Regions from separate parts of the Rhodoferax sp. GW821-FHT02C08 genome, predicted to be linked through region 2. Evidence: riboswitches for the same ligand, from Rfam matches in the RefSeq annotation. Region 2 holds a riboswitch; the other holds the start of a gene.
The links. A riboswitch is a leader RNA that binds a small molecule or an ion and turns the genes downstream of it on or off. The one in region 2 is predicted to bind glycine.

Region 1: linked by a shared signal. The riboswitch ahead of AC07VY_RS21570 (D-amino acid dehydrogenase) and the one ahead of gcvT (glycine cleavage system aminomethyltransferase GcvT) in region 2 are both predicted to bind glycine.

Annotation. Positions count from the first base shown of each region.
Region 1 covers NZ_JBWKVR010000022.1:63,997-72,091, forward strand. Annotated here, with positions in the region: gene AC07VY_RS21550 (ABC transporter permease) at 1-694, opposite strand, end outside; gene AC07VY_RS21555 (ABC transporter ATP-binding protein) at 687-1,550, opposite strand; gene AC07VY_RS21560 (ABC transporter substrate-binding protein) at 1,547-2,560, opposite strand; gene AC07VY_RS21565 (TauD/TfdA dioxygenase family protein) at 2,765-3,673, shown strand; glycine riboswitch at 3,775-3,883, shown strand; gene AC07VY_RS21570 (D-amino acid dehydrogenase) at 4,042-5,262, shown strand; partial or broken gene AC07VY_RS21575 (chloride channel protein) at 5,345-5,737, opposite strand; gene AC07VY_RS21580 (substrate-binding periplasmic protein) at 6,086-6,862, shown strand; gene AC07VY_RS21585 (putative bifunctional diguanylate cyclase/phosphodiesterase) at 6,947-8,095, shown strand, end outside.
Region 2 covers NZ_JBWKVR010000027.1:54,618-62,712, forward strand. Annotated here, with positions in the region: gene gcvP (aminomethyl-transferring glycine dehydrogenase) at 1-2,194, opposite strand, end outside; gene gcvH (glycine cleavage system protein GcvH) at 2,214-2,585, opposite strand; gene gcvT (glycine cleavage system aminomethyltransferase GcvT) at 2,611-3,735, opposite strand; glycine riboswitch at 3,787-3,910, opposite strand; glycine riboswitch at 3,920-4,019, opposite strand; gene AC07VY_RS23255 (HDOD domain-containing protein) at 4,068-4,931, shown strand; gene AC07VY_RS23260 (amidohydrolase family protein) at 4,998-6,275, opposite strand; gene upp (uracil phosphoribosyltransferase) at 6,368-6,997, opposite strand; gene AC07VY_RS23270 (URC4/urg3 family protein) at 7,019-8,095, opposite strand, start outside.

The sequences.
Region 1 (8,095 bases), on a different contig from region 2:
CCAGGCCCGACTTGGCGCCGACCATCTCGGCGGCCACCAGCACCAGGATGGCGGTGGCACTGGCCAGGCGGATGCCGACAAAAATCGTCGGCACCGAGGCCGGCAGGATCACCTTCAGGAACAGCTGGCGCGGGCTGGCACCCATGGTGCGCGCCGACTTGATCAGCAGCGGGTCGACCTGTTTCACCGCCGAGATGGTGTTCAGCAGCAGCGGCCAGGAGCAGGCATACACCACCATCGCCACTTTGGACACCTCGCCTATGCCCAGCAGCAGGATGAACACCGGCAGCAGGGCCAGCGGCGCGGTATTGCGCAGCAGCTCGATCATCGGGTTCACAAACTGGCCCAGGCGCCGGTACCAGCCGATCGCCAGCCCGAGCGGCACGCTGTAGAGCACGGCCAGCGCAAAGCCGCCGAGGGCGCGCGCCAGGCTTGCCGAGGCATGCTGCCAGAGCTGGCCGTTCAGGGCCAGCGTCCAGCCGGCGGCCAGCACCTCGCTCAGCGGTGGCAGAAAGGTGGAGTCGGTCAGCGCCAAGCGCGGCGCCAGTTCCCACAACAGGGCCAGCGCCAGGACCAGAGCCGAGCGCCAGAGCGCGCTGCGGATGTGCTGGTAGATGCGGTGAAGGCGCCCCCAGCGGGGCGCCTGGGGCAAGGCCAGCGGTGGGTGGCCGGCGGTGAGGCTGAGTTCAGACATGGAGGCTTTCCTTTAACGTGGGTAGCGTGGGTAGGGCTGCAATGCGGGCGCGGCGCTGCTGCCGGGCTGCGGCCACTTCGTCGTGCAACAGCGACCAGATTGCGTGGCGCAGTTCGCCAAACAGTGGCAGCGAACGCACGTCCTGCGTGTCGGCGCGCAGTGCGTCCGGGATGTCCACAATCTGTTTGATACGGCCGGGCCGGGAGGTCATCACCGCCACGCGTTGGCCCAGCACCACCGCCTCGTCGATGCCGTGGGTGATGAACACAATGGTCTTGCCGGTGCGTTGCCAGATGTCCACCAGTTCCTCCTGCAGGGTCTCGCGGGTCTGTGCGTCCAGCGCGGCAAAGGGCTCGTCCATCAGCAGCACCTGGGGCTCATAAGCCAGGCTGCGGGCAATCGCTACCCGCTGCTTCATGCCGCCCGACAGCTCGTGCGGGTAGCGGTTGGCAAACGCGCTCAGGCCCACCAGGTCCAGGTATTCGGCGGCCTTGGCGCGGCGCTCGCGCAGGCCAACGCCGGCGATCTCCAGGCCAAAGGCCACGTTGTCCAGCGCCGTGAGCCAGGGGAACAGCGCGTACTGCTGGAACACCACGCCGCGGTCTCGCGCCGGGCCAGTGATGGCTGTGCCGTCCAGCAGCACCCGGCCACTGGTGGGCAGGGTCAGGCCGGCCAGCAGGTCCAGCAGCGTGGATTTGCCGCAGCCGCTAGGTCCCACCAGCACCAGGAATTCGCCCGCTCGCACTTCCAGCGAGACGTCGTCCAGGGCCACAAAGCGTTGCTCCGGGCCACCATCGTCAGCGCGCACGGTGAATTCCTTGCGCACATGCTCAAAGCGGATATTGCCGGCGCTCATTTGGCGGCTACCTTGGCGCCGGTGGCGTAGGGGTTGTAGGCATTGGTGTACAGGTCGGCGGGCTTGATCTGGCCGGGCTTGATGACCTCTTCCTTCACCAGCCAGTCGATCCAGACTTGCAGCTCCTTGTCTTGCACCACGCCGCCAATGGACGGCACGCCGGTGCTCTTCCAGTACTGGATGGCGTCGGCGCTTTCGGCGCGGCCGCGGGCCTTGATGATCTTCTCAAACGTGGCGCGCACTTCGGCTGGTGGCGTCTTGCGCGCCCATTCGATGGAGCGGGCCAGTGCGCTGACCAGGTGCTTGGAGGCCTTAGGGTTCTGCTCCAGGAACTTGTTGCGCATCACCAGCGAGCCGGCGGTGAAGTTGCCGAACAGTTCCTGGTCGGTAAACAGCGGGCGGATGCCGCCGCGCTCCAGTGCCTTGTCGCGCAGAATGCCGCCCAGCGTGGTGACGTCCACATGGTTCTGCCGCAGTGCCTGCTCGCCAGTAACCGGCGGCGTGATCACCAGGGTGACTTGTTTTGCGTCCTCATCGTTGAGCTTGTTGCGCTCCAGGTATTCGCGCACCATGAATTCGTGGTGGGCGCCCAGGGTGTTGACCGCCACTTTCTTGCCCAGCAGGTCGCGGGCGGTCTTGATGGGGCTGTCGGTCTTCACGTAATAGCCGGTCCAGGTGTTGTCGTCCACGCCGTAGTAGCCGAGCACGGCTTTCACCGGCGCCTTCTTGGCCAGCAGCTTGACCAGCGCGCCATTGAAAGCGCCACCGATATCGATGTCGCCGGTGACCACGGCCTGCACGTCCTGCGGGCCGCTGATGGTGTTGCCCACCCACTTGGCTTTCAGCGGCGCCAGATAGCCCAGACTTTCGGCCAGCTCGATCCAGACCACCTGGCCGGCCGAGCCCTGGTAGCGGATGTCGGTGACTTCCAGGGCCTCTTGCGCCAGGGCCTGGGCCGACAGCCCGAAGGCCACTGCCGCGGCGGTAAATAGCTTGAAAACGGTTCGCATGCATGTCCCTTGGGAGTTGTCGTGAAGTTGCAGCGTAGATTGGCAAGGCCTACGCAACAACGAAGGAAATTGCGCATGCATATGCGCATCTGTGCGGTGTAGATGCACATGCGAATTCCGTGCTTTGGTTTCCGGGTTGCAGTTCCTAGCATGGGCGGGTGTTTTTTTCGATCCTGTTTCAACCCGTCTTACCAAGGAAGTTGCATGTCCGCTGTTCTCAACGCTCCCCACGCTGAAATCGTTCCCACACTCGATATCCATCCTTTGGCGGGGCGGATTGGTGCACGCATACAAGGCGTGCGCCTGTCGGGCCAGTTGGCGCCCGAAACCTTTGCCGCCATCCACCAGGCGCTGCTGCAGCACAAGGTGCTGTTCTTCCGCGGCCAGCAGCATCTGGACGATGCCGAGCACCAGCTGTTTGCCGGGCGCTGGGGCAGCATCGTGCCGCATCCCACCGTGCCCTCGCGCAGCGGCACCGAGATTCTGGAGCTGGACTCGAACCACGGCGGCCGGGCTAATTCCTGGCATACCGACGTGACCTTCGAAGCCGCTTATCCCAAGGTATCGGTGCTGCGCGCGCTGACCATTCCGCAGCAGGGCGGCGACACGGTGTGGGCGAATACCGCCGAGGCCTACAACCAGTTGCCGACCGAGCTGAAGGCCCTGGCCGACACCCTGTGGGCGGTGCACGGCAACGACTACGACTACGCCGCCACCCGCGTCGAAGTGGATGCGCATGGCGCCAAGCATTACCGCGAAGTGTTTACCTCGCGCCTGATCGAGGCCCGCCATCCGCTGGTGCGCGTACACCCCGAAACCGGCGAGCGCAGCCTGGTGGCCGGGCATTTCCTGAAGCGCTTTGTGGGCTACAACACGCATGACTCGCAGCGCCTGTTCGAGATCTTCCAGCACCACATCACGCGGCTGGAGAACACCGTGCGCTGGCGTTGGGCCGAGGGCGATGTGGCCATCTGGGACAACCGCGCGACCCAGCACTACGCGATCAATGACTACGGCGACCAGCACCGCGTGGTGCGCCGCGTCACCGTGCATGGTGATCTGCCGGTGTCGGTGCACGGCCGGCGCAGTGCGGCCGAGCCTGCGAAAAATTAGAGCGCGGTTCGGCCGGGTCAATCAGTCGGCCTTATGGGCGGATTCAATTGATTGACCGAGTCATTCCGGTGCTAGGGTGCGTGGACCCCATGCGATAATTGCGGCAGGTACCGGGAGAGTCTGGGGCCCTTGTTGCTCAACAAGTTTGCCCACAGCGCCGAAGGAGCAACCGCCCCGGAAACTTTCAGGCAAAAGGACCGGTACCTGTCACACACATCTGAAGAGCAACCGGGTTTCGTCACCCGGTTCACCGCAGGAGCAAGCGGCTTGGCTATGTGCCAGTCGTGAATCTCTCAGGTCCAAAACAGAGGGGCGATAGCTGCGCACGCTTGTTGCTATCCCCACTTTGACGTTTTGGAACTCTCATCATGAAAAAGTTTGCTGTTATAGGCGGCGGTATTACGGGCGTGACCACGGCATATGCCCTCGCAAAGCGGGGTTTCGCGGTCACTTTGTTTGAAAAACACCGCTATGCGGCCATGGAAACATCGTTTGCCAATGGCGGGCAGTTTTCGGTGTCGAACGCCGAGGTATGGAACCATTGGTCTACCGTGCTCAAGGGGCTGAAGTGGATGCTCAAGAGCGACGCACCTTTATTGGTCAACCCCAAGCCGAGCTGGCACAAGCTGGCCTGGTTTGCCGAGTTCATTGCTGCCATCCCGCACTACGAGAAAAACACCGTGGAGACCACCCGCCTTGCCATTGCTGCGCGTGCGCACCTGAATGCCTGGGCGGATGCGGAAGGGCTGGACTTTGACCACAAGCGCGAAGGCATTCTGCACATCTACCGTGACAAAGCCAGCTTCGACCATGCCGGCAAGGTCTCCAAATTGCTGGCCCAGGGCGGGCTGGACCGCCGCGCGGTCACACCGCAAGAAATGCGCGCCATCGAGCCCACCTTGGCTGGCAACTACTATGGCGGTTATTTCACTGAAAGCGACACCACGGGCGACATCCACAAATTCAGCACCGGCATGGCCTTGGCGGCCGAGCGCCTGGGCGTGCAAACCCGCTATGGCCAGCACATAGATGCCGTGCAGAGCGATGGCAAACAGGTGACTGTCACTGCCAATGATGGAATCGAACGGCAGTCCCATGTGTTTGACGGTGTGGTGGTTTGCGCCGGTACGGCCAGCCGGGACCTGGCGGCGCAGCTGGGCGACCGCGTCAACATCTATCCCGTCAAAGGCTATTCCATTACGGTGAATTTGCAGGATGCACAAAGCCAGGCTGCTGCACCGATGGTGAGCCTGCTGGACGACGGCACCAAATTGGTCACCAGCCGCTTGGGTGTGGACCGATTCCGCGTGGCCGGTACGGCGGAGTTCAATGGCTATAACCGGGATATCCGGGCCGACCGCATCCGTCCTTTGGTGGAATGGGTACAGCAGTGCTTTCCGGGTGTGCGCACCGAAAGTGTGGTGCCCTGGGCTGGACTGCGCCCCATGATGCCCAACCTGCTGCCTCGGGTGGGCAAAGGCAAGCGACCTGGCGTGTTCTACAACACCGGGCACGGGCACCTGGGGCTGACTCTGTCGGCCGTGACGGCCGATATGGTGGGCGCCATCGTTGCCTCCAGCTACGCCTAGCCGGTGTTATTCGCTCAGGCGAACGTAGGTGGACAGCAGGCTGCTTTTGTTGACCACGCCCAGTTGTGGGCTGGTGCAGTAAGCGACCCAGCAAGGATGCACCCAGCGCGGCCAACTGCACCATGGAGACCTCTCGGCTTATGGAGCCGCCGCTGGCGATGCTGAGCAGGGAAGAGCCGCTGCGGACCAGACTGGCTTGCACGGGAATATGGCCGTTGCCCAGCGCGACGGCTTCCATATAGTCGCTTGGGGCATTTTGTGGGGTGCGGTTCTGGGCCCAGGTGAGCAGCGCACCTGCCAGCAGTCCACCCAGACTGGGTACCAGTATTCGCTGCCAGGCTTGCAGTTGCATGGCAATGGCGACCAGGCCGCCACCTTGTCCCAGCACCAGGCGGTCCAGCTCGAACAACGCACTACGGAAACCAATGGTTACCAGTGTGCCCAGCGCACCCGCAGGCACGGACCAAAAAAGCATGGCTGGCAATTCGCTGCTACGCCATCCTTGTTTCTAGCGCGCTGCCCATGCTTGGAGATGGGCTTGTATATGCATCATGCTTCGTTTTGAATGATTCTGCTGGCAGGGTGATGGCGCGCATACTTCGAGACCGTAGCTATGGCCGGCATGTAACCTGCTTGAGGGGCCCTGCAATCACTAAATCGTAAGGCTCATAAGGGGCTCATACTTGTAACGTGTAGTATGGCGATCTTGTCTAGGCATATTTCTGTAATTGCTTTCTTCAATAGTAGACTCTTTCATAACTTACGGGTTCAAAGGGCGTTCATGTGCAACCGTTTTCCATTCAAAGAGACATGGTCTCGGTGCGTGCGTCCGGCATTCTTGCTGGTCGTTCTGGCGTCGTTGGCATCGTTTGCTTGGGCGACTGAAACTTGTAAACAGCTGGTTGCCACAGGCAACCCCGAATACCCGCCGTATTTGTGGCGAGATCCCGCCGACAGCAACCGTCTGATTGGCGCGAATGCCGATTTGATGCAAATGGTGGCCAAGGAAATCGGTATTCCGATCGAGGTACGTTATGCCGGCTCCTGGGCCCGTGTGCAGGAAGAGGCCAAGCTTGGGCGTGTTGATCTGGTTGCTGGCGCTTTCTTCACTGTGGATCGCCTGGACTATATGGATTACGTTTATCCGTCGTTCCGCGAGACGCGTTCCCTGGTGTGGGGCCGCCAGTCTGCTCCGATCAAATACCAGCGCTGGGCGGACCTGCAGGGCCTGTCTGGTGTAACCGTTATCAATAATAGTTTTGGCGAGGATTTCGACCGTTTTGCCAAAACTTCACTGAAGATCGCTACCGTACCTAGCCTAGAGCAGGCGCTCAAGATGTTGCAGCTAGGGCGGGTGGACTATTTGGTGTACGAAGAGTCGCCGGCCTTGGCCTACATTGCCAAGCTGGGTATAGATGGGCTGCTGCCCATGGCCACATCGATCAGCAACGAGAGCCTGTACCTGACGCTTTCACACAAGTCTCCCTGTAACAGCAGCGAATTGCGTGCTGCATTGGCCAAGGCCATGTACAAGCTGGCACGTCAAAACGTGATGAAGAAAATGATCGATACCAACATCCAGCTATGGCGCACGAAATAAGGCCCATGTCTACGGAAAGCTGCCGGTGTACTTAGCCCGCATTTACCGCCACTGCTTGGAGGTCATCCATCGGAAAAGGACCGCGTGCCGAAGCTATCCCTAAGACAAATCATGACGCTGGGCGTAGCGCTCGGCATTGTGTTGCCAGCCTTGGTGCTGGGTAGCCTGCTTCTGAACAATCGCTACGAGCGTGAGTTGACCTTGCGCATACGCGAGCCCATGCTGCAATACACGCAGTTGCTGTCCAGCGGCCTGGGCATGCCGATCTGGAACGTGGACAAGGCGGTGGCTAAGCAGTTGATCGACTCGGTCACGCGCAATGCCGACGTGGTGGCCGTGACGATAAAAGACGAGTTCGGCAATGTGTTTGTCTCCAGCGAGCTGTCTGCGCGCCGGCAAGGCACGGTGCTGAGCCAGCAAAGCGATATCGTGATGGATGGCCGGCGTGTGGGCCAGGTCACAGTGGAGCTCAGTACCGACCGCGTGGTGCGTCAGCTGTGGGCCGACTTCACCAAGTTGGGCCTGTTTATCCTGGCCCAGGTAGGCATTTCATTCCTGCTGGTGTTTTTGCTGGTGGAACGTCGCGTGGTACGCCCTCTGTATCGGCTGCAAATGGCCACCGCCAGGTTGGCGCGCGGCGAGCTGGAGCAGGCGCTGGACTGGCACAGGCATGACGAGATCGGCAGCCTCGCGCACAGCCTGGACCAGATGCGCGAGTCCCTCGGTCGGGCCATTGCCGAGCGTGACGCCAAGAACGCAGACCTGCAGCACGAACTGTATGACCGGCTGCGGGCCGAACACGCGCTGCGCTTTACCGAGGCCAAGTTCAAGGCTATCTTCCATGCCTCGCCGCTGGCCATGACGGTGAGCCGCAATGAGCCAGACTACCTGATTGTCGACATCAACGACGCGGGGCTGCGCCAGTTCGGTCTGCTGCGCGACGACCTGGTCGGTGCCCGCCATGCGGTGCTATGGTGCAACCCGCAAGACCAGAGCAATGTGCTCAATGTGATTGAGCGTGTCGGCCATATCAAGGGCTACGAGGCCTGGCTGCACCGGGGCAACTTACTGCCTGCGCACGCCCAGGAGGACCAGGCTGCTGGTGTCAAGAACACGATGGTGGAGGGGCGTGAAGACGCCATGCTGTGCGAAATCTCGGGCCGCAAAATCGACCTGGGCAGTGAGCAGCTGTTCGTTCTGGTGCTGGAAGACGTGACCGAGCGCAAGCGTGCC
Region 2 (8,095 bases):
GGTCTTCGACCACGCAGACCGGGCCAACGCCGGGGCCGCCGCCGCCGTGTGGGATGCAGAAGGTCTTGTGCAGGTTCAGATGGCTGACGTCGCCGCCGAATTCGCCAGGCGCAGCCACGCCGACCAGGGCGTTCATATTCGCGCCGTCCACATAGACGCGGCCACCATGGCTGTGCACCAGGGCGCAGAGTTCTTTTACCTGGGTTTCGAACACGCCGTGCGTGCTGGGGTAGGTGATCATCACCGCCGCCAAGTGACTGCTGTGCTGCTCGCATTTGGCCTGCAGGTCGGCCATGTCTACGTTGCCATTCGCATCACAGGCGGTAACGACCACGGTCAGGCCGGCCATCTGGGCGCTGGCAGGGTTGGTGCCGTGGGCGCTGGACGGGATCAGGCAGATATTGCGCTGGCTTTGGCCGTGCGCATCGAAATAGGCCTTGATGGCCAGCAAGCCGGCGTATTCGCCCTGGCTGCCGGCATTCGGTTGCAGGCTGATGCCCGCGTAGCCGGTGGCCTGGCTGAGCCAGGCGCAGAGCTGGCTGTTCAGCTCGGCATAACCCAGGCGCTGCTCGGGCGGGCTGAAGGGGTGGATGTTGGCGAACTCGGGCCAGGTGACGGGCATCATCTCGCTGGTGGCATTGAGCTTCATGGTGCAGCTGCCCAGCGGGATCATGCTGCGATCCAGCGCCAAGTCCTTGTCGCTAAGCGCGCGGATGTAGCGCAGCATGCCGGTTTCGCTGTGGTGGGTGTTGAACACCGGGTGTGTCAGGAAGGCGCTGCTGCGGCGCAGGGCTTCGGGGATCATCACCTCCACGCTGTTTTCCAGCTCGCTCAGGCGCGGCATGGGTTCGCCGGGCTTGACGAAGAAGGACCACAGCATTTCGATATCGCCACGGGTGGTGGTTTCGTCCAGCGAGATGCCCAAATGGGTTTTCAAGCGAAAACGCAGGTTGGCGCAGGATTGCTGTGCGCGGCTAGCTATCAAATTGGTAGCGTCACCGGTTTTGACGGTGATCGAGTCGAAGGCGTATTCATTGGTTACCGCGTAGCCCATTTGCTGCAGGCCGCGCGCCAGGATGGCCGTCAAGCGGGCCACGCGCTCGGCGATGCGGGTCAGGCCTTGCGGGCCGTGGTACACCGCGTACATGCTGGCCAGCACGGCCGGCAGCACCTGGGCGGTACAGATGTTGGAGGTGGCTTTTTCGCGGCGAATGTGTTGCTCGCGGGTTTGCAGCGCCAGGCGGTAGGCCGGGTTGCCGTGCGCGTCCACGCTGACGCCCACCAGGCGGCCGGGCAGCGAGCGCTTGAACGCGTCGCGGCAGGCCATGTAGGCGGCGTGCGGGCCGCCGTTGCCCATGGCCACACCAAAACGTTGGGTACTGCCAATGACGATGTCGGCGTCCCACTCACCGGGGGGCACCAGCAGGGTCAGGGCCAGCAGGTCGGCTGCCACGCAGACCGCTGCGCCGCTGGCATGGGCCACGCCCACCAGGGGGCGCAGGTCGTGCACCATGCCGTTGGTGGCCGGGTACTGGGCCAGCACGCCGAAGAAGTCACCGCTGGCCATCAGCTGGGGCAGGGTGATGACGGCGGTGCTGACCTTGACTTCAATACCCAGCGGCTTGGCGCGGGTCTGGATGACTTCGATGGTTTGCGGATGGCAGTCGCCCGCCACGATGAACACATTGCTCTTGCTTTTGGCGCTGCGCTTGGCCAGGGCCATGGCCTCGGCGGCGGCGGTGGCCTCGTCCAGCATGGACGCGTTGGCAATCGGCATGCCGGTCAGGTCGCAGACCATGGTTTGGAAGTTGACCAGCGCCTCCATGCGGCCTTGCGAAATCTCGGCCTGGTAGGGCGTGTAGGCGGTGTACCAGGCGGGGTTCTCCAGGATGTTGCGCTGGATCACGCCGGGGGTGTGGGTACCGTAATAGCCCTGGCCGATGAAGCTTTTGAAGACCTGGTTCTTGGCGGCAATAGCCTTCAGCTCGGCCAGTGCTGCCGCCTCGGTCACGGGCGCTGGCAGATCCATTGGCGTGCTGCGCGCGATGGAGCGCGGCACGATGCCGTCAATCAGATCCCGGCGCGAACTGGAGCCAATCACTTCCAGCATCAGGGTTTCGTCGGCAGCGTCGATGCCGATGTGGCGGGCGATGAATTCGCTGGCGTTTTCTAGTTCGTGCAGGGAGGTCGTCATGGGGCAGGTCTAGGGAGGGTTAGGCGTTTTGGCTAAATGCGTTGTAGGCGGTTTCGTCCAGCAGGGCGGCGACTTGCGATGCGTCTGACAGCTTGACCTTGAAGAACCAGCCAGCGCCCAGTGGGTCGGTGTTGGCCAGAGCAGGGTCGGCGCGCAGGGCTTCGTTGACCTCGGTGATCTCGCCGGAGACAGGCATGTACACATCGGCCGCGGCCTTCACGGACTCGACCACGCCGGCCACGTCTTTTTGCGCGAAGCTTGCGCCGACGGCGGGCAGGTCGACGAACACTACGTCACCCAATGCGTCTTGCGCGTGGTGCGTGATGCCGACGGTGGCGGTGTCGCCCTCGATGTTCAGCCATTCGTGGTCTTCGGTGTACTTGATGCTCATGGGGGTGCTCCTGTAAAAAGTTGAATTAACCGCGAAAGTAATTGTTCGGGGTGAATGGCATGGACGTGACTTCCATCGGCACGATTTTGCCTCGCACGATGGCGTTGATACGGGTGCCGATGGTGGCAAATTCTGGCGCCACGTAGGCCATTGCAATCGGCTTGTCTACCGTGGGGCCAAGCAAGCCGCTGGTGACTTCGCCAATTGCGTTGCCTGCGGTGTCCTGCAAGGCTGTGTGTTCACGCACCGGGATACGTTCCAGTGCCATCAGTCCCACACGTTTCTTGGTTGTAGTGCCTGGTTTACCTGCGAGTTGCGCTAGTATTTTGCTAGCGCCTGGGAAGCCGCCTTCACGCGCGCCACCAGCGCGGCGTACTTTTTGCAGGGCCCAGTTCAGGCCGGCTTCGATGGGGGTGGTGCTGGTGTCCAGGTCGTTGCCATACAGGCACAGGCCAGCTTCCAGGCGCAGCGAGTTGCGTGCGCCCAGGCCTATGGGTTGGACTTCGGGCTGGGCCAGCAGAGCGCGGGCCAGTGCCTCGGCCTGGTCTTGGTGTACCGAAATTTCAAAACCGTCTTCGCCGGTATAGCCACTGCGGGTCAAGAAGCAGGGGATGCCGGAAACAATGAAATGGCCGCCGGTCATGAACACCAGCTTTTCCACGCCGGGCGCCAGGCGCGACAGCGCGTCTACAGCCTTGGGGCCTTGCAGCGCCAGCAGCGCCATTTCCGGCATGGGGATGACTTCGCAATGCAGGCTGATCCGGGCCTGGATGTGGGCAATGTCCGCTGCTTTGCAGGCACCGTTGACGACGACGAAGATGTCATCTTCCGCCTGCTTGAAAAACATCAGGTCGTCGCGGATGCCGCCCTCGTCGTTCAGCAGCAGGCCGTAGCGCTGCTTGCCTACGGGCAGGTCGATCACGTCGACTGGCACCAGGGTTTCAAAGGCCGCAGCGGCATCGGGGCCGACCAGGCGCAACTGGCCCATGTGGGATACGTCGAACAGGCCGGCGGCGTTACGCGTGTGGTGGTGTTCGGCCATCAGGCCGGCCGGGTACTGCACCGGCATGCTGTAGCCAGCGAAGGGCACCATGCGGGCGCCGAGCTCCAGATGCAGCGCGTTGAGGGGAGTGAGTAACAAATCGGCCATGGCGGTTCTTTCGGGGACACACAATCGGATCATGGCCTTTGACGGCCATGTGTGGTCCCCGCTGTCCGCTTTACCTGAGCGATTCGCCGGGCCGGCCTTGCGGTGGTGCAGGCCGACTGCGGGTTGCGCCTTCGGTGAGTCCGCTCGGGGCGGACTTCTCTCCAGTGGGGTGACGTTTGATGAGAAACGCTTGTCAGTCCTTTTGCCTGAGCGTTCAGGCCCACGTAGCGGGGCCCTGCGCCTTCGGCGGTTTTCGGATGAAAACTCTCTCCTGACGGGGGGGATTCTACCCAAGCGCAAGTCGGCATAATTCCGTGGACTAAGGGGGCGCGATGCAGCTGGCAGACATAGACCGAGAACTGGAAACCGCCAAGGCCAAGGGCGCCGTGCGGGATATCGTGATCCCGCCGTGCCCCCAGCTCTTGCTGGCGCTGCAGGGCGAAGTGCGGGGCGGCGACCCCGACCCCGCCGCCATCGCCCGCATTGCCAGCCAGGACGTGGCCATGGCGGCGGCGCTGATACGTTATTCGAACAGCCCGCTGTTTGCCCGCTCGCGCCCGGCCCGTACCGTGGGCGAGGCCATCGCCATGCTGGGCGTGAAGCAGACGGTGGGCGTGCTGACCGGCTTCTTTACCCGGCATGCGATCCGCGTGGATGCGGCCTTGCTGGAGCATTTCTGGGAAACCTCGACCCGCCGATCCCTGGCCATGGCCTATATCGCCCGCCATCTGTACGGTGTGGATGCCGACGTGGCGCAGACCTGTGGCCTGTTCTGCCATGTGGGCATACCGGTGATGTTGCAGGGCCTGAAGGGCTATGCCGGCACCCTGGCCGAGGCCCTGGCGCGGCAGGACCGCAGCTTTGTGGCAACCGAGAACGCCGCCCACAAGACCGACCACGCCGTGGTGGGCGCGCTGGTGGCCAAGACCTGGAAGCTGCCGCCCCTGGTGACGGCCGCCGTGCGCCTGCACCACGACTTCGACATTCTGCCGGTGGCCAGCGTCCCGCCCGAAGTGCGCTATCTGGTGGCCATGCTGTTGCTGGCCGAGCACTTGGTGGCCCTGCATGAAGGCACGCGCGAGTCGGACGAATGGGCCCGCCATGGTTCGGCCTGCATGTCGCACCTGCATATCGACCAGGCTGAGCTGCAGCACTGGGCGGACGATCTGCATCCGGTGTTTGAAAACCTGGCCTAGTTTGCTATCAAGTTAATAGCTTCTTACGCAGGTATTACCTGCGCAAGAGGCCTGTTTCGCATAAGTTCATGGACGCAGCATCCAGTCGGTTTGGCTGGGCCGGCCGGGCAGGTGCAGGCGGGCGGTGGTGGCCGGCGTCTGGGCCAGCAGCTGGCCACGGCGGTAGACCTGTAGGCGGGTGGCGCGCAGGCGAATCGCCTCGATCGGGTCTTGTGCCTGCAGCAGCACAAAGTCTGCGTTGCAGCCGGCCTCCAGGCCATAGCCTTCCAGCTGCAGAATCTTCGCCGGGTTGGCGGTGACGGCCTGGAAGCACTGGCGCATGGCGGCCTGGCTGGTCATCTGCGCTACGTGCAGGCCCATGCTGGCGACTTCCAGCATGTCGCCGCTGCCCAGGCTGTACCAGGGGTCCATGGCGCAGTCCTGGCCGAAGGCGACGGTCAGGCCCTGGGCTAGCATCTCGGGCACGCGGGTCATGCCACGGCGCTTGGGGTAGGTGTCGTGCCGGCCTTGCAGGGTGATGTTGATCAGCGGGTTGCTGATGACGTTCATCTGCGCCTCGGCCATCAGCGGCAACAGCTTTGACACATAGTAGTTGTCCATGCTGTGCATGGAGGTCAGGTGCGAGCCGGTGACACGGCCGTGCAGGCCCAGGCGGTTGGTCTCATGGGTCAGGGTTTCGATGTGGCGCGACAGTGGGTCGTCTGACTCGTCGCAGTGCATGTCCACCAGCTTGCCTTGTTCTGCGGCCAGCTCGCACAGCAGCTTGACGCTGAGCGCGCCGTCGGCCATGGTGCGCTCAAAGTGGGGGATGCCACCGACCACGTCCACGCCCATCTGCAGCGCGCGCTTGAGTTTGTCCATGCCGTTCGGGTCGCGCAGCACGCCGTCTTGCGGGAAGGCCACCAGCTGCAGGTCCAGGTAGGGGGCGACGCGGCGGCGCACCTCCAGCAGGGCTTCCACGGCCAGCAGGCGCGGGTCGCAGATGTCCACATGGCTGCGGATGGCCAGCAGACCGTGGCCCACGGCCCAGTCGCAGTAGGCCATGGCGCGGTCCACCAAAGCCTCTTGCGTGAGATGGGGTTTGAGCTCGCCCCACAGGGCAATGCCTTCCAGCAAGGTGCCGCTTTGGTTGACGCGGGGCTGGCCGTAGCTCAGAGTGGCGTCCATGTGGAAATGCGCGTCCACAAACGGTGGGCTGACCAGCAGGCCCTGGGCATCCACGGTCTGCTGCGCAGCGGCCTGCAGGCCGGGGCTGACTTCCACAATCTTGCCGTCCTGTACCGCGATGGACATGCCGCTGCGGCCGTTGGGCAGGGTGGCGTGGGTGACGAGTAAATCCAGCATGCACATTCTTTCAAAAACACGGATCGCAAAGCTGTGTTAGGTTTGCTATCTATTAAATAGCTGCCGGCGCAATGGATATATGCGCTGGCGGCTTATTTTGTGCCGAAGATGCGGTCACCCGCATCGCCTAGACCGGGCAGGATGTAGCCGTGGTCGCTGAGCTGGCGGTCGATGGCGGCGGTGTAGATGTCGACGTCCGGGTGGGCGGCCTGCAGCGCGGCCACGCCTTCGGGGCAGGTCAGCAGGCAGACGAACTTGATGGACTTCGGGTTCAATTCCTTGAGGCGCTCCACGGCTGCAATGGCCGAGTTGCCGGTGGCCAACATCGGGTCCACGATGACGATGTCGCGCTCGTGCATTTCGCTGGGCATCTTGAAGTAGTACTCCACGGCCGTCAGCGTTTTCGGGTCGCGGTACAGGCCGACGTGGCCCACGCGCGCGCCCGGCACCACGCTGAGCATGCCTTCCAGAATGCCGTTGCCGGCGCGCAGGATGGAGACGAACACCAGCTTCTTGCCGTCGATGACCTTGGCGGTCATTTTCTCCAGCGGGGTTTCGATCTCGATGTCCTGCATCGCCATGTCACGCGTGACCTCGTAGGCCATCAGGCTGGACAGCTCGTTGAGCAGGCGGCGGAAGGTGTTGGTGCTGGCGTCCTTGCGGCGCATCAGCGTCAGCTTGTGTTGCACCAGGGGGTGGTTGATCAGGTGTACGGTGCTCATGGTGTGCTCTTCGATTCCAAGTTAAAAAACGGTGCCGTCGCTGACGATGTTCAGAGGCGGTGTGCCGCCACGCAGGCGCTGTGCCAGCACTCGGCCGGCGGCCCAGGTGCCGCCTTCGAGCACGCAGGCCAGGGGCATTTGCTCAGGCGTCAGGCCCAGCTCGGCGCGCACCAGCGGCGCCAGCTCGTCCAGCAAGGCCACGGTCAGCGCGCGCCATTCGACGATGCATTCATCTCCCGCGGTATGCGTCTGGCCGGCCAGGGCCGGGTCTTTCCAGCCCAGCACGCCGCCGTCCAGCAGCAGGCCGCCGTTGCGGTATTCGGGCAGGCCGGTGAGGGCGTCCAGGCCGGTGACGGGCACGTCGGCCCATTCCAACGGCTCCAGCAGGGAATAGCTGAGCCACTGCGACAGCTTGTGGAAGGGCATCCAGCCGGCACTTGCGCCCTCGCCGGGCACGGCGCTGTGGCGCCAGCAGTCGCCCAGCGCGATCTCGCTGCCATCATCTGTTTTGATAGCGTTCTGCGCAGGCCAGATGGGCGATAGCGTGGTGAGCAGTGCCACCAGAATGGCGTGGGCCGAGACGGTGGGGGTGTCGGTATTCACGGGCACCAGGTAGTCGAACAGGCGGCCCGGGCGGCACAGGCCGCCGGCGCCACCAAATACCTCGGGCTGGACGGCAATCACCGCGCCCAGGCGGCGTAGCAGTGCGGCGCGGCCTTCCAGCCCGACCAGCGGGTTTTCCACCCCGACCTGGAAGGCATCGCCCAACTGGCGCGCTGTGATGGCCTGCAGGCCCTCGGCGTCGGCCTGGCAGGGCTGCATGGGTTTGCTGGAAAACAGGCCCTTGGTAAACGCGTTGTAGCTGGCCACGCCCAGGCCTTCGGAGCGGCTATAGGTTTTGCCGGTGCGCGGGTCGTTGTAGTGCCAGTCGGGGCCGGCGCCGGCATCCAGTAGCACGCTGACGATGGCCAGGTCGATCTGCGAGCGGGCACGTTTGGCAACCGATACCTTGCCCAGCTCTTCGTTGAGCAGCTCCACGCGCTTTACGCCACCGGCCTCGAAATGGCGCCAGCGGCTGTGGTACGGGATGTCCAGCGT